DNA from 3 places in the Emergencia sp. JLR.KK010 genome. Region 3 is predicted to be linked to each of the others. Evidence: predicted binding sites of a transcription regulator. Region 3 holds the regulator's gene; each other region holds the start of a gene.

Region 1 (3,288 bases), 900 kb from region 3:
CGTGACAGTATTTATAGATTGTATAACGGGATACGTTCAGCTGCTCTGCAACGTATGTAATTGACTTCTGAAAGCTGAAGGCATTGCGCTGTATTAAAAGGGCAATGAGCTGCAGACGGTCATTTTTTTTCATAGCCTGCGGCGTTTTTCCAACGATGGACAGGCAGTCTTTGAAGATTTCTTCCAGTTGATTGTTGCTGGAGTCTTTGATGGCATCATTGAGATCGCTGCCGATGGCAACGAGACCTTCCAAGGTGGACATAGCGCTGCCTAAAGACGTGTAGTCAAAATTAATTCCCAGTGCATAGTGATAGTCTTCCCCCACATAGTTAAAAGTCGTAGACTTGATATATCTCCCATTTTTGGTAATCGCGAGGGAGTTGATGATATCAGTTTCCGGCTTAAAATGATAAGGCGCAGTATCTGTATCTTCTGCTTGAGCAGTGCGTGTTCCTACTGTCTGCAGGTGTCCTTCTGCCATGATATCATCACCGAAAATATCGGCAGTAGAGCCTACAGATCTTCCGCTGACATGACCGTTATAAATAGCGATAATAGGGTGACCCGGTATACTCATGTCGTGAATCAGTGTTTCGCAGGAGTGACCAAACATCTGTGCAAGGCCTTCTGCGGTACGGGTCATAAAATCTAAAATTTGTTCTTTGGTCTGTTTATTTTCTTTGTTTTGACTCATTGGCGATAATCCTCCCTAAAGCTAACTTGTCTTTGACAAAACCAGTATTATTCTACCACGGTTTGTGGCAATCAGCAAGACATATTGTAAGCAAAACCGATAGGGGAATCCTATCGATGACGTATGCAGCAGAGGATGACATGAAATTAATTGACTGTTTGTCAACTGAATATTGACAAACAAACTCCTGCGGAGTATAATCAAATTAGTAAAGACAATGATGAAAGATGAGGTGATTTTAATGATTACAGAAAAAAGAATTGAAGAACTCGGAATAGAATTACCCTTAGCGTCTCCTCCAGGTGCAATGTACATTCCAGTAAAACAACTGGGAAATGCTCTATTTGTTGCAGGACAGGTACCTTTTGTTGATGGAAAGCTTTTAGTAAGCGGCAAGGTAGGAGATACTGTTTCTATGGAACAGGCTGAGGAGGCAGCGAGAAGATGCATTATCAATTTAATGGCAGCGCTGAAGGACTATTTGGGAGATTTGGATAAGGTAAAAAACATTACGAAAATCCAGGTGTTTGTCAATAGCAAGACAGGCTTTATGCAGCAGCATCTTGTAGCAAACGCTGCTTCGCAGCTTCTTTATGATGTTTTTGGTGAAAAGGGAAGACACGCACGAACTGCTGTGGGAACCAATCAGCTTCCTATGGATGCACCGGTAGAAATTGAGGCGATTGTAGAAGTTTAAAGAGCAAACCATGATTTTGAGGAATTGCAGACTGGGGGGGGAGAATTGCTGAATGTGAACTGAGGTACAGAGGCGGCAAAGGATTTCTGCAATACTAGAAATGGCAAATTTATAAGGCAGGATGTTGGTTTGACGGCAAATAACCGTTAGCGCGCATTCTGCTTTTGTTTGCGTAAAATGCGGGAGTAGGCAGGGTCTCATGAAAGCAGATTTTGGGAAAAGTTTCCTGTTGCATGGAGTCAAGGAACGTGATATAGTGAAACTACGAAAAGAACATACGTTCTCTTAGGAGGTGTAGGGGATGACGATTTTACATGTGGATGCCAATTCAGCATATCTCAGCTGGAGCGCTGTGAAACTTTTGGAGCAGGGATACGGACAGGATATCAGACAGATTCCTTCTGTCATCGCAGGAGACCCGAAAGATCGTCACGGCATTATTTTAGCGAAGTCTATGGCAGCGAAAAAATACCAGATTAAAACTGGCGAGAGCCTTTTTGAGGCGTTCCGCAAATGTCCGAATCTGCAGGTATTTCCTCCGGACTATGACCTTTATCTGGCGTGCAGTGAGGCCATGTACAGTATTTTGCAGGAATATTCACCAGTGATACAGCGTTTCAGCGTAGATGAGTGCTTTGTGGAACTGGACAGGGGCAATCGGAATTGTGCACAAGCGATAGAGACCGCTTTTAGCATAAGGGATCGGATTCGAAAAGAATTGGGATTCACCGTCAATGTCGGAGTGGGTACTAATAAATTACTGGCGAAGATGGCAGGGGAATTAGAGAAGCCAGACAAGGTGCACACGCTTTTAAATCGCAAAGAAATTGAAGAGAAGTTATGGCCTCTTCCTGTAGGTGAACTGTTTATGGTGGGCAGAGCATCCGTGCGGAAACTCAGAAAGATTAATATCAATACGATAGGGGACCTGGCACATAGCGATAAGGCACTTTTGCGCAGCCTTTTGAAAAGCCATGGACAGCTGATCTGGGAATACGCCAATGGAATTGATCATGATAGAGTAGTGCCCAATGATCAGGTTTTGCAGAAAGGTCTCAGCAACAGCATGACACTGCCCTATGATGTGACGGATAAAGAGGAGGCGCAGCACTATATTCTGGCACTGACCGACAGAGTAACAAGCAGGCTGCGAAGGCATCGGTGCAAGGCGTCGCTGATCGGGATCAGCGTTAAGACTAATGGGTTTATTCGTTATAGCCATCAGATGCAGCTGTCTTTTTTTCTGGACGACACCACTGGCATTTACGATTACTTGTGTCAGCTGTTTTCTGCGTGCTGGAAAGGAGAGCCTATTCGCCAGATAGGTATTCATTTGTCTGCTTTTGTTCGCAAAGATGAGTACCAGCTGTCTATCTATGATTTGCAGCGAATTGTAGAAGATGAAAACTTAAATACAGTGGTGGATCAGATTAGAGATCGATTTGGGCAAACAGCCATTTATCGAGGGACTTTTGTCAATACGGATATGAAGCCTTTGGAAGGCGGCGTCAATGATGGAAATTATGTGATGATGGGAGGATATAAGCTATGAAGATCGTGGCAAAACCTATAGACGTAGTTGCAGTCTTTGCAGGCCATAAGAAGCCGGTTCCATACAAATTCAAGTATTATGAGGATTCCGGCGAGCGAATCGCAGTGTCTGTGGATCGGATTCAGTGTGTGGAGGAAAGCAGGCTGGCAGGGATTCATGCTTTTATTTACACCTGTCAGTCAGAAATCTGCGGAATCGAAAAAATTTATCAGCTGAAATATATTATTGAACAATGCAGGTGGGAACTCTATAAAGTATGACGACAGAAATTTAATGGGAAAAGTCGGCAATAAAAGCGAAAAATCTGTTCACCCTTAGGGAAAGATATGTTATAATGATTCCATA
Region 2 (3,288 bases), 1.4 Mb from region 3:
GCGGATTTTTTGTGATGTGTCTATGAAACGATTTGAGACGGTGTTTCCTGCCTGCGGCAGTGCAAACAGTGCCATCGAACTGACTTGCGATGAGATTTTCGGGTTTTCCAAGTCAGAAGCGTGGATTGATGTAAGCAAACTGCCAGAGGAGGAGTAAACTGCATGGAACTGACAAAAAAACAGAGAACAAAAAAAGAATTACGAAGAATTCTTTTCTGTACGGCAGGGGCACTCCTTTACGCTTTTAATCTGAGAAGCTTTGTTCGAACCGGGGGATTGTTTCCTGGAGGCTTTGCGGGAATTACGATTCTGCTTCAGCAGATTGCGGATACATTTCTGGGACTGTCCATTCCGTATACGGTACTGTATATTCCGCTGAATTTGGTTCCTATTTATATAGGTATTAAGTATCTGGGAAAACGATTTACATTTTATTCCGTTTATGTGATTGTATTGAGCAGTTTCATGACGGATATTCTGTCAGCTGTGACAATTACTTATGATGTACTTCTGATCTGCATTTTCGGAGGCATTCTAAACGGTGTAGCAATCAGTCTGGCGCTTTACGTGGGGGCCAGTGCAGGTGGTACCGATTTCATATCCATTTACTTCTCTCAGAAGAAAGGCATTGACGCGTGGAACTATATCTTTATGGGCAATGTGTGTATTCTTGTTGCGGCAGGCATTCTTTTCGGTTTTGATAAAGCATTGTACTCAATTATTTTTCAGTTTTGCTCTACGCAGGTTATACAGATGCTGTACAAAAGATATCAGAAGCATACGCTGCTGATTATCACGGAGCAGCCCAATGTAATTTACGGTAGGATCAAGGCGATTACCAACCATGACGCAACCCATTTTAAGGGAATTGGGTGTTATCAGGGAACAGAACGGAATATGCTGTATTCTGTGGTTTCCAGTGAAGAGGTAAACAAAGTTCTTGCAGCGATTATGGATGCTGATCCGGGCGCGTTTGTTAACGTGATTAAGACGGAACAAATTGGCGGCTGGTTCTATAACAGACCTAACGACTAACATATATTTAAATACAAAAAAGGGATGCATGACTGCACCATTTTCCTTAAACGGTATCCGCACCATTTATGAACCAATAAGGTCTTATGGTGCGGATTTTTACGTTCCACTTTGAGATGGCTTCCTTTAGAGCAAATTGAAAGAAAAACGAACATTTGTTTGCAAAGGCGATGAGTTTATGGTATAATAAACTCATTCTTGCAAAGAATTTTTTATTAGATTAAGATTAAGAAGGAACTCTTTTGGGTAAACAGATTGAATTGCTGTTTTTTACAGTAGTTCCAAAGATATTCAAGACAAAGACTGATTCATAGGGGAGGAACTTTCATGAGTCAATTCAAATTAGTATCAGAATATAATGCTATGGGTGACCAGCCACAGGCAATAGATAAGCTGGTCAGCGGGATTCTGGACGGAAAGAAGCACCAGACACTCATGGGCGTCACCGGTTCCGGAAAGACCTTTACCATGGCGAACATCATAGAAAAGGTACAGAAGCCGACCCTTGTTATTTCTCATAACAAGACGCTGGCAGCTCAGCTTCACGGTGAGTTTAAGGAGTTTTTTCCAGAGAACGCGGTAGAGTATTTTGTGTCCTACTACGATTACTATCAGCCGGAGGCGTATGTGCCGTCTACCGATACCTATATTGAGAAGGATTCCGATATCAACGACGAAATAGAAAAGCTGCGCCACTCGGCAACAGCAGCTTTGGCCGAGCGGCGCGATGTCATCATCGTGGCATCTGTTTCCTGCATTTATGGACTGGGAAGCCCTTTTGATTATGAAAATCAGATGATTTCATTGCGGCCGGGGATGGAGAAGCCCCGCAATGAAATTTTGCGCAAACTGATAGACATCCAGTATGTCCGAAACGATTTGGAATTTGAGAGAGGCACCTTCCGCGTGCGGGGAGATATCATCGATATCTTTCCGGCAGGGTCCGATAAGGCAGTTCGCATAGAACTCTTCGGTGACGAGGTGGAGAGTATTAAAGAGATGAATCCGCTGACAGGAGAAATTCTGGGACTTAGGAACCACATCGCAATTTACCCGGCATCCCACTATGTTACCTCCAAGGAGAATATGGAGCGGGCGCTGGTCACCATAGAGGATGAGCTGGATCAGAGAGTGCGCTGGTTTAAGGATCGGGGTAAACTGCTGGAAGCGCAGAGAATTGAGCAGAGAACCAGATACGATATGGAAATGCTCAGAGAAATCGGCACCTGCAAGGGAATCGAAAACTATTCCCGTCATATCAATGGCCTTGCGCCGGGCACCAGACCGTATACTTTGATAGACTATTTTCCCGATGATTTTCTGCTGATGATAGACGAGTCTCATGTCATGCTGCCGCAGCTTCGTGCCATGTATGCAGGGGATCGATCGCGGAAATCATCGTTAGTAGAGTACGGATTCAGACTGCCGTCAGCGCTGGATAACAGACCGCTGCAGTTTGAAGAATGGCAGGGACTTGTCAATCAGGCAGTGTATGTCAGCGCCACGCCAGCATCGTATGAGAGAGAAAAGGCTGGCGGCATTACAGCAGAGCAGATTATCAGACCGACAGGTCTTTTGGACCCGCCGATTGAAGTGCGAAAGACCGAAGGACAGATTGACGACCTGATTGGCGAACTGAAACAGACCGCTGCCAAAGGAGAACGTGCCTTTGTCACCACTTTGACCAAGAAGATGGCAGAGAGCCTGACAACCTATTTGACCAATGCTGGAATCAGAGTCAGATACCTTCATTCGGAGGTGGATACTTTGGAACGCCTTGAGATTATCAGGGATTTACGCCTCGGAGAGTTTGACGTGCTGGTTGGCATCAATCTGCTGAGAGAGGGACTGGATATTCCGGAGGTATCGCTGGTGGCAATTTTGGATGCCGACAAGGAAGGTTTCCTCAGAACGGAGACTTCACTGATTCAGACCATCGGCCGTGCCGCTCGTAACGTAGATGGCAAGGTTGTTATGTATGCAGATTATATCAGCAAAGCTATGAAGGCGGCAATCGACGAGACGCAGCGAAGAAGAGGCATTCAGGCGAGGTATAACGAGGAACACGGAATTACGCCGAAGAGTGTACAGAAATCAGTCCGCGCGGTCATTGAGGCAACCAAACCAGCAGAGGATGAGGGCAGATATAAGGGCAAGAAGCCGATAGAAATGACCCAGAAGGAACTGAAGGATTACGTAAAGGAATTAGAAAAAGAAATGAAGGATGCTGCGCAGAACTTGCAGTTTGAACGT
Region 3 (3,288 bases):
ACCTGACGGCATTCTATATTGATCAATTTAATAAAAAATTCAACCGGGATATCTGCGGCCTTACTGAAGAAGCGATACGTCTTTTCCATCTGCACGACTGGCCCGGCAATGTCCGTGAACTGCGAAATATGCTTGAGGGAGCCTTTGCTATAACTGAGAATGCATTCATCTCTGCAGATGACCTACCGGACTACATGAGAGACCGTGCTAGCACCACACCTGAAAACAGCAGTAAGCAGCCTTGCACCTATCAGGAATACCTGGCAGCTTTCGAAAAACAACTTCTAACAAAAACCCTAGCCTCTTATCCGACAAAAACTGAGGCTGCTAAAGCACTTGGTATCACAAAACAGGCTCTCAACTATAAGCTAACCAGCCTGGGATTGAAATAACTTTTATCCCAGCAGCGTCAAAAGCACCGGAATCATCGGCAGCGACAGTAAAGTCGATAAAATTACGCCGGCAGATGCCAATTCTTCCTTATAGCCCTGTTCCGTACATCCCATAGAAACCATAGCCGCAACCGGCATTCCTAAAGAAATCACAGCAGAACCACGAAACACACCCTCAAAACCTAGGAAAGTCATCGCCGCATAAACTGCCGCCGGGAATACTAAAAGGCGAATCGCCGCAACCGAATACAGCTTCTTATCACAGCGAAAAATACTTTTGATGGAATAAGTTCCGATATTTGCACCGATTACGACCATAGAAAGAGGTGACGCCATCTCTCCGATAAAATTGCACACCTCCGCTGCGCCATCTGGCATTTTTACCCCACCAAAGAACATGGCAAGCGCCAGAAGCGAAGCCACCGTTCCGGGATTCAAAAGCTCCCGCAGAGAAAGTCTTTCGCTTGCTGTACCAGCACCCTTGCAAATCTGCCATCTCGCGTAGGTATAGTATAAAATATCAAAACCCAAATGGAAGATGCTCAGCTGGAAAATGCACCCAGTTCCATAGAGGGATGCCGTCACAGGATATCCCATATACAGCGTGTTACCAAAGATGTAAAACTGTTCGTAGACGGCTCGGTCTTCCTTTGGGATTCTTGTAACTACGTTGATTGCCTTTGCAATAAACGGAATCACACAGTAAAATGCGCCGCCAGTTAATACAAACTTGATCAAAAGACCCTTGCTCATATCTCCATCGGCTTCACTGAGTGAGGTTAAGATAATCAGCGGCAGACAGACATCAATGACAAAAGTGCAAAGCTTCTGATTCACGTCCTTTGTAAATATGTCTTTCTTGTTCAAATAGTAGCCAACTGTAAGCGCTAGCAGTAATTTGCAAAGAGTAACGATAATCATAAAATTTTCCTTTATATATTTCCTGATAAAATGTATCGGCAGCAAATGCCAGCTTTTTTATTTTATCATCTATTCTGCATAATTGCAAAATCATTTTTAAATAATCGTGAACAAATGTTTACTTTTTGTTCGTTTTATGATATAATACGAACAAAGAATTTCAATTAAGCAAATAAACGGAGGGTATTATGAATCAGCTTAAAGAACGCGAACAGAAAATTTTAGATTTTATGAAGGATGAGATCAGAACCAAGGGCTACCCTCCTACGGTCAGAGAAATCTGCAGTGCTCTGAATATCAAGTCCACCTCTACCGCTCACAAGGACATCGCAAGCCTTGTCAAGCAGGGTTATCTGAAGAAGGACCCGTCCAAACCGAGAGCGCTTATGGTTGTCGACATGGAGAAAGAGGTATCAGAATCTTCGACTTCCACTGCACCATCTTATGCAGAGGACTTTCATCGCGAAGATATTATCGATGTTCCCGTAGTCGGCAGAGTTGCTGCAGGTACACCGATCCTTGCAGAACAGAATATAGAAGAAACCTTTCCGATTCCTGCCCAGTATGCAGGCGGTTCCAATTTCATGCTCAGAGTTTGCGGCGAGAGTATGATTAATGTAGGCATTATGGATGGCGACCTGATTCTCGTTGAACAGCAAAGCACTGCCAGAAACGGCGAAATCGTAGTCGCTATGATTGACGGCTTCGAAAGCGAAGCCACAGTCAAAACCTTCTACAAAGAAAACGGTCACATCAGACTGCAGCCGGAGAATGACACTATGAGTCCTATTATCGTGCAGGACGTCAAGGTTCTTGGCAAGGTCAAAGGTGTCTTCCGATATTTTAGTTAAACCCAATCATATCGCAGGAAGAATTTACAATTTTTTCCACACTTGACCCGATTTTTAAAATCTGTTAAAATAATATTATCAATTATATAAATGGCAAACGACACACGTAGAGCAAGCGCTCGTAAATCTGATTACGGTACAGGCTAAGCGTGTGTTTTTTATTGTCTCACGCTGCGCCTTTCCGAAGTTTTGAAAAGCGTTTAGTTTTGTGTGTTTATTCTTGTCAAAATCGAAAGGAGTTTTGAAATGGTTGAAACACACAACCCAAAGACGCAATCTGGCGCCAAAGAAAAAACAACCAAGTATCAACTAATTATCTTTGTTGCTGCCTTTTCTGCTTTTCTCGCAACGTTTAACGAAACGTTCTTAAATGTATCATTTTCTGCTGTCATGGAAGATTTTCATGTCAGTGTCGGCACTGTACAATGGTTGGCAGCCGCATATATGCTCGGCGCTGCAATCATGGTTCCGGTCTCTGCTTTTGCATATAAAAGCATTCCGACTAAAAAACTGTACTTATTTACCGTAGGTCTTCTCATTGTCGGCAGTGTTATTGGCGCTGTCAGCAGCAATTTTTCAGTTCTTCTCATTGGACGTATCGTCCAGGCTCTGGGTACAGGTATGCTGATTCCAATCGGCATGAATATCACGCTGGAAGTCGCTCCAAAAGAAAAACTGGGTACTTTCATGGGTATTATGGGAGCCATGACAACACTGGGACCTTCCAGCAGTGTCATCGTTGCAGGCGCACTGTTAGAATTCTTTGACTGGCATGTGCTATTATGGGTCTTCGGCGGCTTATCTCTGCTTTGCTTCCTTTGCGGCGCAGTACTTCTGCCGAATATCGCAAAACTGACCCATCCAAAGCTGGACGTTTTGTCGGTCATTTTCATCAGTCTGGCACTGATCGGTATACTTTACGGTATTTCTACTGTTTTAGCAGGTAATGTAACCATCGCTCTTTTAGCTGCAATTATCGGCATTATCTTCCTGATCTTCTTTGTTAAAAGACAGGGAACTCTGACTGAGCCGCTTATTCAGTTAAGTCCGCTTAAAATCAAAGCATTCTCCATCGGCGTTATCATCAACATGATTTCCCTGCTGGTTATCTTCGCAATGAACAT

Evidence for each region. Region 3 encodes LexA, which represses DNA repair genes until DNA is damaged. Its sites were predicted from a motif close to AGAACANNTGTTCT; they were not measured.
Region 1: a site for LexA is predicted at 1,662-1,675, ahead of V1225_RS08580 (DNA polymerase IV). Genes of this name have one in related genera too.
Region 2: a site for LexA is predicted at 1,184-1,197, ahead of uvrB (excinuclease ABC subunit UvrB). Genes of this name have one in related genera too.

What each region holds. Positions count from the first base shown of each region.
Region 1 covers NZ_CP143550.1:1,794,989-1,798,276, forward strand. Annotated here, with positions in the region: gene V1225_RS08570 (helix-turn-helix transcriptional regulator) at 1-694, opposite strand, end outside; gene V1225_RS08575 (RidA family protein) at 936-1,391, shown strand; gene V1225_RS08580 (DNA polymerase IV) at 1,693-2,943, shown strand; gene V1225_RS08585 (hypothetical protein) at 2,940-3,203, shown strand.
Region 2 covers NZ_CP143550.1:1,041,603-1,044,890, forward strand. Annotated here, with positions in the region: gene V1225_RS04915 (YbaK/EbsC family protein) at 1-157, shown strand, start outside; gene V1225_RS04920 (YitT family protein) at 163-1,035, shown strand; gene uvrB (excinuclease ABC subunit UvrB) at 1,363-3,288, shown strand, end outside.
Region 3 covers NZ_CP143550.1:2,696,644-2,699,931, forward strand. Annotated here, with positions in the region: gene V1225_RS13000 (sigma 54-interacting transcriptional regulator) at 1-392, shown strand, start outside; gene V1225_RS13005 (AEC family transporter) at 396-1,313, opposite strand; gene lexA (transcriptional repressor LexA) at 1,502-2,164, shown strand; gene V1225_RS13015 (MFS transporter) at 2,411-3,288, shown strand, end outside.